Regions from separate parts of the Pseudochelatococcus sp. genome, predicted to be linked through region 4. Evidence: predicted binding sites of a transcription regulator. Region 4 holds the regulator's gene; each other region holds the start of a gene.

Region 1 (4,212 bases), on a different contig from region 4:
AGCGCGCACAGAGCTATTCGCCGTTCCTGCCGATCCATCCCACGACCGGCATCGTCATGCAGGTCGCGGTCGACGAGGTGCGCCCGGAAGCCGGCACCATCGTCTGGCGCGATCCCGAAACGCAGGAGCGCTTCGAGACGCCCGTGACGGGCGGCCACGTCAAGCTGCAATGGAAGCCCGACTGGGCCATGCGCTGGGTGGCGCTCGGCGTCGATTACGAAATGGCGGGCAAGGATCTCATCGATTCGGTCAAGCTTTCCGGTCAGATCGCCCGCGCGCTCGGCGCCGAGCCCCCGGAAGGCTTCAACTACGAGCTTTTCCTCGACGAACACGGCACCAAGATTTCCAAGTCGAAGGGCAACGGCCTCACCATCGACGAGTGGCTGCGCTACGGCACGCCGGAAAGCCTCGCCCTTTTCATGTACAACAAGCCGCGCGAGGCGAAGCGGCTTTACTTCGACGTCATTCCGCGTCACGTCGACGACTATCTCGCCTTTCTCGCCAATTACGGCCGGCAGGAGTGGAAGCACCGCCTCGGCAATCCCGTCTGGCATCTGCATGCCGGCAATCCGCCCGCACCGGAGACGATCGGCGCGGACGGGCGCGGTACGCAACTGAGCTTCGCCATGCTGCTGAATCTCGCCGCCGTCGCCAATTCCGAGGACAAGGCGGTGCTGTGGGGCTTCATCCAGCGCTACGCGCCCGGCACCTCGCCCGATACCCATCCGCAGCTCGATCGGCTCGTCGGCTACGCCATCAACTATTTCCGCGATTTCGTGAAGCCGGCCAAGCAATATGCCGAGCCCACCGACGCGGAGCGGGCGGCGCTGGCGGATCTCTCCGCCGAGCTTGCGCGGCACGCGGGCTCCACCGATGCCGAGGCGTTGCAGAATGCCGTCTACGAGATCGGCCGCACGCATTTTCCCGACACCAGCGGCAAGACGAAAAGCCCGGATGGCCGCCCCGGCGTGTCGCAGACGTGGTTTTCGACGCTCTACCGCATCCTGTTCGGCGAGGAGCGCGGGCCGCGTTTCGGTTCCTTCGTGGCGCTTTACGGCGTCGAGGGCACGCGCGCCCTGATCGCGGCGGGCCTGTCGGGCGAATTGAAGCGCGAGCACGAAGCCTTTCTGAAGGAGCGGGCGGGGAGCTGACGTCGGGCAGGGGGCTGACATCAGAAAAGGCTCAATTGTTCCGCGGCTTTCGGCGTCCCTTTGAAGAGGTCCGTCCGCAGCCGGGGATGGCGTCTGAGATAGCCGATGCGTTTCAGCGCCACCTCGAAACGGCGCGCGATCAGCGCGGCATAGGGGCCGGTGCCCGTCATGCGCTCGTTCCAGCGCGCGTCGTAATCCTTGCCGCCGCGCATCGTGCGCAGCAGCGAGAGCACGTGCCGCGCCTTGTCGGGATAATGGGTCACGAGCCATTCGGTCACGAGATCGCGCACTTCGAGCGGCAGCCGCAGCAGGACGTAACCCGCCTCCCGCGCGCCTGCCGCATGGGCCTGCTCCAGAATGACCTCGATCTCGCTGTCGTTGATGGCCGGGACGATCGGTGCGACCATGACGGAGACGGGAATGCCCGCTTCGCTCAACTGCCGTATCGTCGCCAGCCGCCGGTGGGGCGCAGCCGCGCGAGGTTCCATCGTGCGCGCGAGCTTGCCGTCGAGCGTCGTCACCGAAATCGCGACGCAGGCGAGCCCCCGTTTCGCCATGGGCGCGAGCAGATCGATGTCGCGCGCGACGAGCGCCGATTTCGTCACGATGCTGACGGGATGGCCCAGCCGTGCAAGCACTTCCAGGATGGCGCGCATCAGCCGGTACTGGCGCTCGATCGGCTGATAGGGATCGGTATTGGTGCCGATGGCGAGCGTGCGGGGCGTATATCCCGGCTTCGACAGTTCTTTTTCCAGCAATATCGCCGCGTCGGGCTTGGCGAACAGCTTCGATTCGAAGTCGAGCCCCGGCGACAGTCCGAGATAGGCGTGCGTCGGCCGCGCATAGCAATAAACGCAGCCGTGCTCGCAGCCGCGATAGGGGTTGATCGAGCGGTCGAAGGGAATATCGGGCGAGGCATTGCGCGCGATCACGCTGCGCGCCTTGTCGATCAGCACTTCGGTACGCAGGGGCGGCAGGTCGTCCGGCTCTCCCCAGCCGTCATCCACGGCCTCCCGCGCGGCGGGCTCGAAGCGGCCCGTCGGATTCGACACCGCGCCGCGGCCGCGCTGAATCCGGGAGCCCGCGGGAGGCGCGCCGCCGGCCGCGTCCTCTCCGATGCCGTTACCTTCGAGACAAGCGGTTTTATCGAGGCAAGCCATTCTGCGCCCTGTCATGCCGAACAAAGAATGTCTTTACATAGAACATAAATCGAACTACGTAAAGTGGCCAGCGGCGATGGAGGCGTCGGCGCTGAAGGCCATAAACGGGCTGCGGGCCATGACCCGAAGACCGCGAAAATCGCCTCCAGCGCAAAAGACGCCCCAGACCGGCTGACAGGATCAAATTTGAAGGTGCATTGAAGGCCGTGGGCGGGTGTCCACGGCCTTCCTGCTACTTGGCCGTACCAGCGAGGGCATGAACGGGCCTCTATGGGCTTCTATTTCGGAAATGGGCTTGGCCGTCATCAGTGGGAGAAAAGTGCTCCCGGTGGGCCGTCACCCCCACCCGGCTCATGACCGGCTCTTCGGCGCATCTCGCAATGGATGCAATGACTCGGGAGCGGAAGAAGCCTATCTCAGCCGGTGATTATCGCCAAGCCCCCGCACCATCGAAACAGGTATATTGACGCTTGGCCGTTCTTGATGAGAAGGTTGCGCCCGGTGGGCCGTCACCCCCACGTGGCGCGAGGACATCCGAGGATTTCCCGTCCAGTCCGCCGTGGCATTCGAGATACTTGTGCCTTGGGCGCACCTTGGGCTCATAGTTTCCCCGCCGGATCTCCACACTTGTCGATACGCTGAATGCAGCCGCATCCATGTTGCAATTGCATCCCTTGCGCTTTGATGCGCTCCATGCAGCGCGGGCACTTCTGCCGGTGTCTAACCTGCCTGCGGCGAAGGACAGGGCGGGAATATGGAGAACGATATCAGACCTGTATCGGCTGACGAATTGACCGGTATCTTGCGCGGCATCGCCGACGCGGCGGGTCTGGAAGCGGCGCTGGCTATTGCGGATCATGCTGGCGGCACGCGTGTCTCTTTTCCCGCTCCATCACGGCTCACGCCTGAGCACTGGCTTGTCGGGCTTCTTGGCCGTGACGCCGCGCTCAAGGTGTGCGGCCATTTTCAGGCTGGATACGGGGGCGCAATCGTATCGATTCCATCACCCGTAAATGATTTTCGTAGCGCGGCCGTGCAGCGTGAAAAAGCGATGCTGCGCGCCTTCTTCTCGACGGCAACTATTGACGAAGCTGCACGGACCGTCAGTGTCGACCGTTCGACAGTAATTCGCCACTTCCGCCGTCTACGGGACGACGGTTTTCGGCGACCACTACGCAACCGAAAGAGACAGAAGGACGGGGCCAATGACAACGGGTCCCGCCACCGCTGATCGCATTTTCCTCTTCTTTGAAGGCATAAACTGAACAGCGTGCTCGGCGGACGCGCGCCGTCGCCCAGCTCGGCCGAGGCGGATATCCACAATCCGTTCTGATTAGGCAAGGAACCCAGACCTTTTTCGGAATCTGACAGGTTATGAGAGGTTTCCTCCATATTTTCCGATCAGGCTACAACCGCAACTCAAGAAACTTAAATGGATATGTAAAGGTATAAGTTCCGGGCACACTTCAGAATATGGTTTTTATAGCGCAACTCCGTCTGTGTTTTGGGCTGTTCCGCCTCATGCCGCGCGCTGTTAAGCGATTTGCAATTATCACTATATTTTTTTGTCTATTCATATTTATTGCGGAAATCGCTATCGATTTGCTGTGAACTATGTCATATTTTTTTCATTATAACAATAATTAGGGGTGAATCTGTATTTTTTATTGACAAAAAGCTGACATTCCAGCACATTTCAGTGAAATGGCGAAATGTGAGTGATGACGCGATTTTTCGCGACCTCCCGTTATTAGAGTAACGCTTGCGTTCTATCTTCCAGCTTGTACCCGATCTGTCCGGGACCGGAGAGGATTTTTCAGTTGTCTATCCAGTTTTGTCAAAATTTGCTGCGTGAGCAGCAGATGTACGACAAATGACGGGAAGACTTCTGTCACGTTAAG
Region 2 (4,212 bases), on a different contig from region 4:
TCGCCCGCAGGCGCGGCGTCCACTTCTGCCCCGGCTCCGCGCCGGTGCTGGATGCCGACGGGCGATACCGCAACCGCGCTTTCCTCTTCGGGCCGGAAGGGCGTATCGGCCATCAGGACAAGATCATCATGACCCGGTTCGAGCGGGAGCAATGGTTCATCGCCGGCGGCGTCGAGGGGCTGCGCACCTTCGACACGCCCCACGGCAGGCTCGGCATCCTCATCTGCTACGACAACGAGTTTCCCATGCTCGCCCGCCGTCTGGCGGAGATGGGGGCCGATCTCGTCCTCGCGCCGAGCTGCACGGACACTGAGGCCGGCTATCACCGCGTGCGCATCGGCGCGCAGGCGCGCGCGCTGGAAAACCAGTTCGCGGTGCTGGTCTCGCCCACCGCCGGCAAGGCTCCGTGGTCGCCGGCCGTGGACGAGAACCACGGCCGCGCCGCCCTCTACGTGCCCGCCGACCACGGCATGCCGCCCGATGGCGTCTTCGCCAGCAGCGAGGCGGTCTTCACCGAAACGAGCCGCTGGCTCCATGGCGCCATCGATCTCGCCCGCGTCAGGGAACTGCGCCACAAGGGGCAGGTCGCGCTCTTCCGCGACTGGCCGGAACAATTCGACGTGCATCCCGCCGCGCGATGAACGCTCCGGCGCGCCACATGCATCAAGGGCATGGCACAAGCGCGCGCTTCGCGGTCGCGATGACGTTCCGCGTCAGGCCGGCGAGCCGGTCCGCGGCAAGCCGGTTCACCTGCCAGAACAGCGGCACGTCCAGCGGCGCGCCGGCAACGGGTTCGACCAGCCGGCCGGAGGCCAGATGCTCCCTGACCAGCATCGCCGGGTTGAGCCCCCATCCCATCCCGGCAAGGCACGCCTCGACGAAACCCTGCGTCGACGGCAGCCAGTGGGTCGGAAAAGCGACGTCCAGACCGCACGTCCGCCGTGCCCAGGCATGCTGAAGGCGATCCTTCTGGTTGAAGGTGAGCGCCGGCGCGCCCGCGAGCGCTTCGGCCGTCACTCCCGCGGGGAAGTGACGCCGCACGTAATCGGGGCTCGCCGTCGCATGGTAGCGGAGCGCGCCGAGGGAGACGACGCGGCACCCCTGCACCGGCTTGGCGAGGGACGTGACGGCAGCCAGCACGCGGCCGCGTTGCAACCATTCCGCCGTATGGTCCTGATCGTCGACCGCGATGGCGAAGAGGCAATCAGCCTCCCGCGCGAATGCCGGAAGGGCCGCGAGAAACCACGTTCCCAGACTGTCGGCATTGGTCGCGATGTTGAGCGTCACCCTTTGCGGGGGCTGCGCCGGATCGGCGATCCCCGGCAGATGCGCCATCAGCTCGCTTTCGAGCAGGCCGACATGCTCCAGGTGCCGGCACAGCCACGCTCCCTTTTCGGTCGCGGTGCATGGCGCGCCTCTCTCGATCAGCACCGCGCCGAGACGCTCCTCAAGCTGCCTGACGCGCTGGGAGACCGCCGAGGGCGTCACATTCAGGGCTCGGGCGGCCTTCTCGAAGCTGCCGGTCTGCACGACCATGGCGACGGCGCGCGCGGCGGGATAGTCGATCATGAATCAGCCAGGCTAAATCAGGATAAGGCGATTTAACTATCCTGAACACGGGAGCGCGGATATCTCAAGCCCCATGAATCTTTCGGTTTTCCTCACCGGCATGACGATGGGCCTGAGCCTGATCGTCGCCATCGGCGCGCAGAACGCCTTCGTGCTGCGGCAGGGGCTGCGGCATGAACATGTGTTCGCGGTCTGTCTGGCCTGCGCGGTGTCCGACGCGATCCTGATCCTGCTCGGCGTGACCGGCTTCGGCAAGATGATGGCGCTGGCGCCGTGGCTCGATCCGGCCATGCGCCTTTTCGGGGCCGCCTTCCTGATCTGGTATGGCGGGAAAAGCCTGCTCTCCGCCCTGCGCTCCGGCGAGGCGCTGGCGGTCGGCGCGGGGGCGGAAAAACGCGGCCTGCCGGCGACGCTGCTGGCCTGCCTCGCCTTCACCTGGCTCAACCCGCATGTCTATCTCGATACGGTCGTGTTGCTGGGCTCGATCTCGACGCAGTTTCCGGGCTTCGAAGCCTCCTTCGCGGCGGGGGCCATGTCGGCATCGTTCCTTTTCTTCTTCTCGCTCGGCTACGGCGCGAAGCGGCTGCGGCCGCTTTTCGCCAGGCCATCGGCGTGGCGCGTGCTTGAGGCCGCCATCGCCCTCGTCATGTGGACCATCGCGCTCGGGCTGATCGCCGGCGCGTGAGGCGCAGGCCGCCTTCATGCGACACGAATCGGCAACGACGGGCCGTTCATGCTATGATCCTCCGCGATATCCATCGGGAGGCTGCCATGATCGGCCATGACCATGATCGGCTGCGGCGATGACCTGCGGCGACAGCGACGCGCCGGATGTCCCGCGGCGCATCGTCCATATCGACATGGACGCGTTCTTCGCCTCCGTCGAGCAGCGCGACAACCCGGACCTGCGCGGCAAGCCCGTCGCGGTCGGCGGTTCGCGCGAGCGCGGCGTCGTGGCGGCCGCCAGTTACGAGGCGCGCAGGTTCGGCGTGCGCTCCGCCATGCCCTCCGTCACCGCCAGACGAAAGTGCCCCGAACTGATTTTCGTTCCGCCCCGTTTCGACGCCTACCGCGCCATCTCGCGCGAGATCCGCGCGATCTTCGCCGAATACACGCCGCTGATCGAGCCCCTGTCGCTGGACGAAGCCTATCTCGACGTCACCGAAAACCTGCAAGGCATCGCCAGCGCCACCGAGGTGGCGCAGCGTATCCGGGAGGAGATCCGCGCGCGCACCGGCCTCACCGCCTCCGCCGGCGTCTCCTACAACAAGTTTCTGGCCAAGCTCGCCTCGGACCGGAACAAGCCGGACGGACTTTTCGTCATCACCCCGCGCATGGGGCCGGCCTTCGTCGAGACGCTGCCGGTCGGCCGCTTCCACGGCATCGGCCCGGCGACGGCGGCGAAAATGAACCGGCTCGGCATCGAAACCGGCCTCGACCTGCGCGCCCGAACGCTTCCCTTCCTGCGCGAGCACTTCGGCAAGGCGGGCGGCTTCTACTACTGGATCGCGCGCGGCATCGACCGCCGCCCGGTGCAGCCGGACCGCATCCGCAAATCGATCGGCAGCGAGGATACCTTCGATACCGACCTGTTCGCGCCAGGCGAAGCACGCGAAGCGCTGCAACCGCTGATCGGGAAAGTGTGGCGCCATTGCGAGGCGAACGGCATCCGTGGCCGCACCGTGACGCTCAAGGTCAAATACGCCGACTTTCAGCAGATCACCCGCAGCCACACGCTGCCGGCCGCCTACGACTCGCAAGGGGCGGTCGAAGCGGCCGTCGACGCCCTGCTCGCGCCGCTGTTTCCCACACCCAAGGGCATCCGCCTGCTCGGCGTCACGCTGTCGTCGCTGGCCGGCGAGAGAACCGGCAAGGGAGAGCCGGACCCGACGCCGCGCCAGCTCGTGCTGCCGATCTGAAACCGGCGACCGTCACCGGATTCCATTCGATCGTAACGCGCTCTAGGCCCGGTCCACCACCAGCAGCCGGCGGATGGCGAAAGCCAGAAGCAGCGGCCAGGCGATCCAGTTCAGGATGCTGATCAGCACGCCGAAGATTTGCGGCGGCAGCGGCAAGCGCCATCCGGCGCAGCTTTCGGCGGCGGACGGCGCGGCGCGCGGCTTCGCGATCCGGTCGAGGAGCCAGCCCAGCAGCGGAATGTTGCGGGGGTTGTAACAGGTCGCGCCCTCCTGACGCAGGTTCCAGTCGTCGCGCGGCGCCAGCGCGACGACGGGCAGGTGGAATTGCAGCGACATGCCGACGGCCGCCGTCGTGGACCAGTCCTGCGGCGCCTCGCCCTCCCGCGCCACGCGGTCCGGCTCGAAACGGCCGCTCTCGGTGCCGAGCAGGGCGAGCGACGGTTGCAGATTGGCCTTTTCCTCGAAGATCGGCAACGCGACCAGCCACAGGATGACGATCGCCCACGCAAGACGGCCGGGCCGTGTGCCGTAGCCCAGAAAGAAGCGGAACAGCCCGTCGAACACCCGCGTGCCGCCGTTGGCGAAGGGTAGCAGGATTGTGCGGCGCAGGTTCCGGGAGGCGCGCCTCTCGCGGTCCTTGATGTCGATCTGCGCGCCACGGCGCTTCATCAGGCGATAGATGTAATCGGCGTCCGCATCGTGGCCGCGATTGCGCAGCGCCCGT
Region 3 (4,212 bases), on a different contig from region 4:
TTGCCGTGGTCGGTGGTGACGATCACCAGCGTCTCGTCCCACGAGCTCTTGTTCTCGACCCAATCGACGACGGCCTCGACGGCCTCGTTGAAATCGATCTGCTCCTCGATGAGGCGCGGCAGGTTGTTGGCATGCGCGGCCCAGTCGACGGCGCCGCCCTCGACCATCAGGAAGAAGCCCTTGTCGTTCTTTTCAAGAACGTTGATGGCGGCCTTCGTCAGCGTCTTGAGGTCGGGCGTGTTGTCGAGCAGGTTGCCGGCGGTGACGCCCGGACGGTTGAACTGGAGCGTCTGGATGTTCTGGGCCGTGCCGATCACCCTGGACTTGCCCTTGAGGTCGATGTCGCCCTTGGCGAGCGCCTCGAAATCGGCCTTCTTCTCGATGTGGGCATAGTCGGTCTTGCCGGAGGTCAGGCGCTCCCACGTCTCGCGGCCGCCGACGAAGCGGAACGCCTTGTCGTCGGGCTTTTCGACATAGCTGCCGTCGCCCTTGTAATGGGGATGCCCGGTGCCGAACACCACGGTGGCGAGGCCGCTGTTCACGACCTCCGTGCCGATGCCGACATAGTCGTTGCGGCTGACGTTATGGGCCAGGAAGCCGGCGGGGGTCGCGTGCGACCATTCGACGGAGGAAACGACGCCGAGCGCGCGGCCGGTTTCGACCGTGTACTCGCCGATATGCTTCAGTTTCTCGCCATTGTTCGACCAGTTGATGGCGTTGTTGTAGCTCTTGGTGCCGGAAGCGAGCGCGGTCGCGGCGGCGGCGCTGTCCGTGTAATCCGCGCGGCTGTAGTCATAGCCCGCGAAGAAGCCGGGAAAATTGCCGATGGTGCCCTCGAACACGGTATCGACCTTCGTCGCATCCCACAGCTTCGCCGGATCGAAAGTGACCGAACCCTCGTTGGTGTTGGTCGGCTCGTTGGACGTGTTGAGCGGATAGGTCGAGGCAAAGACCTTGACGTCGAAATCGTCATAGGCCTCGTGGCCGAGAGCGCCATGGCGGAAGAAGCTGGCCGCGCGCCAGGTCTCGATGCCCGCGCCGTCGGTGATCAGCACGATCACGTTCTTCGCCTGCGGGGCCTGCGCAAGGGCGGGAGAAACAAGCGCCGAGGCGAGCGCAAGGTTAAGGGCGATTTTTTTGAGAAGGGACATGATCGGTCTCCACGTATGGGACGGCGGTTGCGTCGCGCGGAGATACGTATCGTAATAACATTTCATTCAGGCGACAGCCGAACACGATCGGCGGACTGCGATTTCCCGAATCTGCGACTCGTCCGAAAGCGGCATGCCGGACACACGCCCTTACACGCGAATCCGATAATGCACGTTATGGAACCAAAATGCCATGGAACCGGGACGCCGCAAAATCAAGACGACGCTGCAAAATCAAGACGCCAGGAAACCTGATGCGCGGCTTCCATGCAGCGCCACGTCGTATGCGCAGCCCGGTCGTATCCGGGCTGCGTCAGCGGTGGCCGGTTGCTTAGAACGGGATGTCGTCGTCGAGATCGCCGGCGTAACCCGATTGCCCGCCGCCGCCGAAACCGCCGGCGCTGCCCGAGCCCGACGACCTGTCGCTGACAGCCGGGCGTGACGGCTCGGCGCCCGCGAAGCTGCCGCTGCCGCTGCCGTAGCCGGCGCCCGCGCCTTCCTCGCCGCCGCGGCTGTCGAGAATCGTCAGTTCACCGCGGAAGCGTTGCAGCACCACCTCCGTCGTGTAGCGCTCATGGCCGTCCTTGTCCTGATACTTGCGCGTCTGCAACTGGCCTTCGACGTAGACCTTCGTGCCCTTGCGCAGATATTGTTCGGCGATGCGCGCGAGGTTTTCGTTGAAGATCACGACGTTGTGCCACTCGGTCCGCTCGCGGCGCTCGCCCGTCGCCTTGTCGCGCCAGCTCTCCGACGTGGCGATGCGCAGGCTCGCGACCGGCTCTCCCGAATTGAGACGCCGGACCTCCGGGTCGCGCCCGAGGTTGCCGACCAGAATGACCTTGTTCACGCTGCCTGCCATAACGATATCCTCCTGCTGCGGGTGTCGCTCGCGAACCCGGACAATACGCCAATCCGTCCCCACGGCCAGCGTCGACGCCCGGCCCGCAAGCGCTTATGCCCTGAAAACGCCCGCGCGCAACGCCCGGCTGTCCCGATGGCCTGCATTGTATGAGACGCAAAAATTGTTCTTGAAACGTTCCTAATGCAATGCGACACTGAATGCAAGATCGCTTTTCGGCGAGCGCACACGCTGCAATGAAACGAGCCCGAACGACGGATACCGATATGACCGATCTTCCCGCGGCGCTTTTCCGGGGCGATGGCCCGGCGCGCTTCCTCCAGCGACCGGATGCCGGCTGATGCCTTCTCTTGACGATCTTTTCGACGGCTCCGCCCCGCCGGCCGCCGCCTCGCGTCACGTGATCAGCATCCGCGGCGCGCGCGAGCACAACCTGAAGAATGTGGATCTGACCATCCCGCGCGACAGGCTCGTGGTGTTTACCGGTTTGTCGGGCTCGGGCAAATCGTCGCTGGCGTTCGACACCATCTATGCCGAGGGGCAGCGCCGTTATGTCGAATCGCTGTCGGCTTATGCGCGCCAGTTCCTGGAGATGATGCAGAAGCCGGATGTCGACCAGATCGACGGTCTGTCGCCGGCCATCTCGATCGAGCAGAAGACGACATCGCGCAATCCGCGCTCCACCGTCGGCACGGTGACGGAAATCTACGACTATATGCGCCTGCTGTGGGCGCGGGCGGGCGTGCCCTATTCGCCCGCCACCGGCCTGCCGATCGAGAGCCAGACGGTGAGCCAGATGGTCGACCGCATCCTCGCGCTGCCGGCGAAGACGCGCTTCTATCTGCTTGCGCCGGTCGTGCGCGGGCGCAAGGGCGAGTACCGCAAGGAGCTGGCCGAGTTCCTGAAGCGCGGCTTCCAGCGCGTCAAGATCGACGGCACGTTTCATGAAATCGCGGATGCGCCCGCGCTCGACAAGAAGCTCAAGCACGACATCGACGTCGTGGTCGATCGTCTGGTGGTGCGTGCCGACATGGCCGCGCGCCTGTCCGAATCGCTCGAGACGGCGCTCGATCTCGCGGACGGTATCGCCGTCGCGGAATTCGCCGACGAGACGGACGACGCCGGGGCGCCGCGCCGTCTCATCCTGTCGTCCAAATTCGCCTGCCCCGTTTCCGGCTTCACGATCCCCGAGATCGAGCCGCGGCTGTTCTCGTTCAACAACCCCTATGGCGCATGTCCGGTGTGCGACGGCCTCGGGCGCGAGATGCACGTGTCGCCTGCGCTCGTCGTGCCGGATCCCGGCCGCACCCTGCGCGACGGGGCCGTCGCGCCGTGGGCGAAATCGACCTCGCCCTATTACGCCCAGACGCTCGATGCGCTCTCGGCCCATTTCGGCGAGGGCATGGCGACGAAATGGTCGGAACTGTCCGAGGCGCTGCGCAACGCCATTCTCTACGGAACCGGGCGGCAGAAGGTGCGCATTCTCTATGCGGACGGCAGCCGCAGCTACGAGGTCGACAAGCCGTTCGAGGGCGTCATTCCGAATCTCGAACGCCGTTTCAAGGAGACGGACAGCGAATGGGCGCGCGAGGACATCGCCCGCTTCATGTCGGAGACGCCGTGCGCGGCCTGCGGCGGCTTCCGCCTCAAGCCCGAGTCGCTGGCGGTGAAGATCGCGGGCAAGCATATCGGCGAGGTATCGCAATTGTCGGTGCGCGAAGCGCGCGACTGGTTCGAGGCGGTGCCGGCGACGCTCACGGAACAGCAGAACGCCATCGCCTACCGCATCCTGAAGGAAATCCGCGAGCGGTTGACCTTCCTGCTCGATGTGGGGTTGGAGTACCTCACGCTCGCACGCGCCTCGGGCACGCTGTCGGGCGGCGAGAGCCAGCGCATCCGCCTCGCCTCGCAGATCGGATCGGGCCTCACGGGCGTGCTCTATGTGCTGGACGAGCCGTCCATCGGCCTGCACCAGCGCGACAACGAACGGCTGCTGCAAACGCTGAAGCGCCTGCGCGACCTCGGCAACACCGTGATCGTCGTCGAGCACGACGAAGACGCCATCCTGCAAGCGGATTACGTCGTCGATGTCGGACCGGGCGCGGGCGTGCACGGCGGGCGCATCGTGGCGCAGGGCACGCCGGCGGAATTGCTCAAAAGTCCCGATTCGCTCACCGCGAAATACCTGACCGGCGAACTCTC
Region 4 (4,212 bases):
AGGCCGCCTTCGTCGCGGCGCTGGTGACGGGCAAGCGCGGGATGATCGCGGACGAGACCAACGAGGCGCTGCGCGCCGCCGGCATCTATCACGTGGTTTCCATCGGCGGTTTTCACATGACGCTCGTCGCCGGCGCGCTCTTCGTCATCGTGCGCCAGTTGCTCGTGTTCGTGCCGGGCCTTGCGGTCCGCTATCCGGTGCGCAAGTTCGCCGCCGTCGCCGGCATCGTCGGCGCCAGCGGTTATTGCGTGTTCTCGGGCGCGGGAATCGACACCCAGCGCGCGCTGTTCGTGACGTTGATCGTGATGGGAGCGATTCTCGTCGACCGGCCGGCCCTGTCCATGCGCAATCTGGCGCTCGCAGCCTTCGTGTGCCTGACGTTGCAACCCGAATCCATGCTCGGGCCGAGCTTCCAGATGTCTTTCGCCGGCGTGGCGGCGCTGATCGCGCTGTTCGAGCGCTGGGAGAACGGCGATCCCGCGCGCAGCCTCCTGCCGCTGCGCGAAGGGGGCGCGCTGCGACCGCCGGACCGGCAGCGCACGGGCCGGATGCGCCGCGTGATCGCGATGAGCGCCGTCACCACCATCGTGGCGATGCTCGCGACCGGGCCGTTCAGCACCTACCACTTCCAGACCTTCAATCCGTGGGGCATTCTCGGCAACGCCTTCGGCCTGCCGATCGTGGAACTCGCGGTGATGCCGCTCTCCTTTCTCGCCGTGGCGTTTCATCCGTTGGGCCTCGACGGTCCCTTCTGGCATCTGGCCGGCCTCGCTGCGGTTCCCGTGCTGGAGGGGGCGCGGATCATGACGGATTTTCCGGGGGCGGTGGTCGTCGTGCCCGCCTTCGGCATGGGAATCCTGTTGTTGCTGGTGCTGGCCCTGCTGTGGGCCTGCCTGTGGTCCACCCCGCTGCGCTGGCTCGCGGTCCTGCCGGCCGCCGCCGGCCTCGCGCTCGCCGCCGCGCCGGCGCGTCCCGATATCCGCGTCGATCGGGAGGGGCGCGGCGCCGCGGTGCGCGGCGCGGACGGGCGATTCGTCATTCTCGGCAGTCCCTCGGCCTTCGTCGTCGAGCAATGGCTGCGCGCCGACGGCGACGGCCGCCGCGCGAACGACCCCGCGCTGCGGCACAACGTTGCCTGCGACAGGCTGGGCTGCGTCGCCCGTCTCGCTGACGGCCGCAGCGTGGCCTTCTCCCGCGAGGCAGGGGCGCTCAGGGAAGATTGCCGCCGCGCCGCCGTCCTGATCACGCCCCGCCAGGCGCCGCCGGATTGCGCCGCGCCTCATGTGATCGACCGCGACGACCTGGACCGCTTCGGCGCCATCGCCCTCACCGTGGCGGGCGACGGGCTGACGGTGGAGGGAACGCGGGAGCATCCGGCCGCGCCCGGCGCGCGGACAGGCGACGGCCGGGAAGCCCCGGAAGAACGCCCGTGGCGCAGAAGCGCGCGATAACGGCATCTCGGCCAAAAGCCGGGGAGCCGCCTGTGTCACCGCCGCACCCGGAGGTGTGGCGCAGGCCATGGCCATTGCCGTGTTCTCCCGCGACTTGCGTTCAGTAGCGGCGCACGAGGCTCACGAGCTTGCCCTGAATGCGCACACGGTCGGGGCCGAGCACGCGCGTTTCGTAGGCGGGGTTGGCGGCCTCCAGCGCGATCGAGGAGCCGCGCTTGCGCAGGCGCTTGAGGGTGGCCTCCTCATCGTCGATCAGCGCGACGATGATGTCGCCGGTTTCCGCCATGTCCTGCCGGCGCAGGATCACCGTGTCGCCGTCGAGAATGCCGGCCTCGATCATCGAATCGCCACGCACCTCGAGCGCGAAATGCTCGCCCGGCGACAGCAGCTCCGGCGGCAAGGCGAGGGTATGGCTGCTGCTCTGGATGGCGCTGATGGGGGTGCCCGCCGCGATCCGGCCCATGACCGGCACCTGAACCGATGTCTGCGCGGACAGAGGACGCGTGTTGCCCGCGCCGGACTCGCCCGAATCGAAACCGGGACGCTCGCCCCCCGCGCGGAACGCCTGACCGCCGGCGCGCCCGGAAGCAGGGTCGCGCGCAAGCCCTCCGTCCCGGCCGAATCCGGCCTCCCGGCCGGCCCCTCCGTCCCGGCCCAGCCCGCCCTCGACGACGCTGGGGCTGAAGCGCCCCCGCGGCACGGGCGCGGCCAGCGCCTCGGGAAGACGAATCACTTCGATCGCGCGCGCGCGGTTGGGCAGGCGGCGAATGAAACCACGTTCCTCAAGCGCGATGATCAGACGGTGAATGCCCGATTTGGACCGCAGATCGAGCGCGTCCTTCATCTCGTCGAACGAAGGGGGAACGCCGGATTCCCGCATGCGTTCATGAATAAACCGAAGCAGATCGTGTTGCTTGCGCGTCAACATGGTCCACAAATCCTTCCCGGAGCTTCGCCCAGCGACCCCTCATGCATGCCTGCTTACGAAACGAAACACGAACACTATACAAGTTCTTAATGTGTTCTGCAAGCGCCACTATCCGCCCGGATCGTTAAAACTTGGCTTGTAAAACCGGCTTGCAGGCGAGGATTACGGCCCGGACGGGGATCTCGGCCGATTCATGCGTCGGCGCTCCTGCGGTCAGATATCGAGATCGGTGGCGAAGGCGGCGTTTTCCTGAATGAAGGAAAAGCGCGCCTCCGGTTTGTTGCCCATCAGCCGCTCCACCGCGTCGCCGGTCTGCGGGCGCGCGTCGTCGTCGACGACGACGCGCAGCAACGTGCGCTTGCGCGGGTCCATGGTGGTTTCCTTGAGCTGGGCGGGCAGCATCTCGCCAAGGCCCTTGAAGCGGCCGATTTCCACCTTCCTGCCCCTGAAGGTCGTGCGCATCAGTTCCTGCCGGTGCGATTCGTCGCGGGCGTAGACCGTCTTGCCTCCGTGGCTCAGCCGGAACAGCGGCGGCACGGCGAGGTAGAGATGGCGTTCGTCGATGAGGCGCGGCGTCTGCCGCCAGAAGAAGGTGATGAGAAGCGAGGCGATATGCGCGCCGTCGACATCGGCGTCCGTCATGATGATGACTTTCTCGTAGCGCAGGTCGGCGCTGCGATAGGCGGACCCCGTGCCGCAGCCGAGCGCCAGCATCAGATCGGCGATCTGCTGGTTTTGCACCAGCTTGTCCCGCCCGGCGGACGCCACGTTCAGGATCTTGCCGCGCAGCGGCAGGATCGCCTGCGTCGCGCGGTCGCGCGCCTGCTTGGCGGAGCCGCCGGCCGAATCACCCTCGACGAGAAAAAGCTCGGAGCCGGCCGCGCCCGCCTTCGTGCAGTCGGCGAGCTTGCCCGGCAGCCGCAGGCGGCGCGTGGCCGTCTTGCGGGCGATGTCCTTCTCGGCGCGGCGGCGCAGGCGCTCCTCCGCCCGTTCCACCGTCCAGTCGAGAAGGCGCGACGCCTGCTGGGGAGACGCCGCGAGCCAGTGGTCGAAGGCGTCGCGCACCGCGCTCTCCACGATGCGCCCGGCCTCGACGGTCGCGAGCCTGTCCTTCGTCTGGCCCTGAAATTCGGGTTCGCGGATGAACACCGACAGCATCGCGGCGCAGGAGACCATGACGTCTTCGGCCGTGATCTGCGCCGCGCGCTTGCTCTGGTTGACGCGCTCGGCGTGGTCGCGCAGCCCGCGCAGCAGCGCCGTGCGCAGGCCCTGCTCGTGCGTGCCGCCCTCGGGCGTGGGGATGGTGTTGCAGTAGGATGCGACGTGGCCGTCGTCCTCGGCGTACCAGGCGATGGCCCATTCGAGCGTGCCGTGCCCGCCCGGCTTGCCGTCGCCGCCGGCGCGGTCGACGCGCCCGGCGAAGATGCCGTCGACCACGAGCGCGCGGCCCTCGATCTCCTGCGAGAGATAATCCCTGAGACCGCCGGGAAAGCGGAACGTCGCCTCCGGCGGCACCTTGCCGTTGCCGGCGACGAGCTCCGGCGCGCAGCGCCAGCGGATTTCGACGCCCGCGAACAGAAACGCCTTCGAGCGCGCCATGCGGAAAAGGCGCGCCGGATCGAACCGCACGCCCTCGGCGAAGATGTCGGCGTCGGGCCGGAAGCGCACCGTCGTGCCGCGCCGGTTGTGAACGCGCCCCACGACCTCCAGCGGGCCGAGCGGCAGGCCGCGCGAATAGAACTGCCGATAGAGCGTCTGCCCGCGCGCCACCTCCACCTCCAGCGTCTCCGACAGCGCGTTGACGACGGAAACGCCGACGCCGTGCAGGCCGCC

The links. Region 4 encodes LexA, which represses DNA repair genes until DNA is damaged. Its sites were predicted from a motif close to TGTTCNNNNTGTGTTCNG; they were not measured.
Region 1: the regulator LexA is predicted to act here: its motif matches at 2,350-2,367, upstream of ACOYJQ_RS04450 (PA0069 family radical SAM protein).
Region 2: the regulator LexA is predicted to act here: its motif matches at 2,298-2,315, upstream of dinB (DNA polymerase IV).
Region 3: the regulator LexA is predicted to act here: its motif matches at 2,175-2,192, upstream of uvrA (excinuclease ABC subunit UvrA).

Annotation. Positions count from the first base shown of each region.
Region 1 is NZ_JBMNUS010000002.1:197,953-202,164, forward strand. Features, by position in the region: gene ACOYJQ_RS04445 (lysine--tRNA ligase) at 1-1,151, shown strand, start outside; gene ACOYJQ_RS04450 (PA0069 family radical SAM protein) at 1,172-2,311, opposite strand; gene ACOYJQ_RS04455 (hypothetical protein) at 3,066-3,542, shown strand.
Region 2 is NZ_JBMNUS010000007.1:162,591-166,802, forward strand. Features, by position in the region: gene ACOYJQ_RS12100 (carbon-nitrogen hydrolase family protein) at 1-641, shown strand, start outside; gene ACOYJQ_RS12105 (LysR family transcriptional regulator ArgP) at 664-1,569, opposite strand; gene ACOYJQ_RS12110 (LysE/ArgO family amino acid transporter) at 1,643-2,254, shown strand; gene dinB (DNA polymerase IV) at 2,373-3,488, shown strand; gene ACOYJQ_RS12120 (pentapeptide repeat-containing protein) at 3,531-4,212, opposite strand, start outside.
Region 3 is NZ_JBMNUS010000003.1:235,612-239,823, forward strand. Features, by position in the region: gene ACOYJQ_RS07440 (alkaline phosphatase) at 1-1,151, opposite strand, end outside; gene ssb (single-stranded DNA-binding protein) at 1,483-2,010, opposite strand; gene uvrA (excinuclease ABC subunit UvrA) at 2,351-4,212, shown strand, end outside.
Region 4 is NZ_JBMNUS010000010.1:35,392-39,603, forward strand. Features, by position in the region: gene ACOYJQ_RS14750 (ComEC/Rec2 family competence protein) at 1-1,451, shown strand, start outside; gene lexA (transcriptional repressor LexA) at 1,552-2,379, opposite strand; gene parE (DNA topoisomerase IV subunit B) at 2,593-4,212, opposite strand, start outside.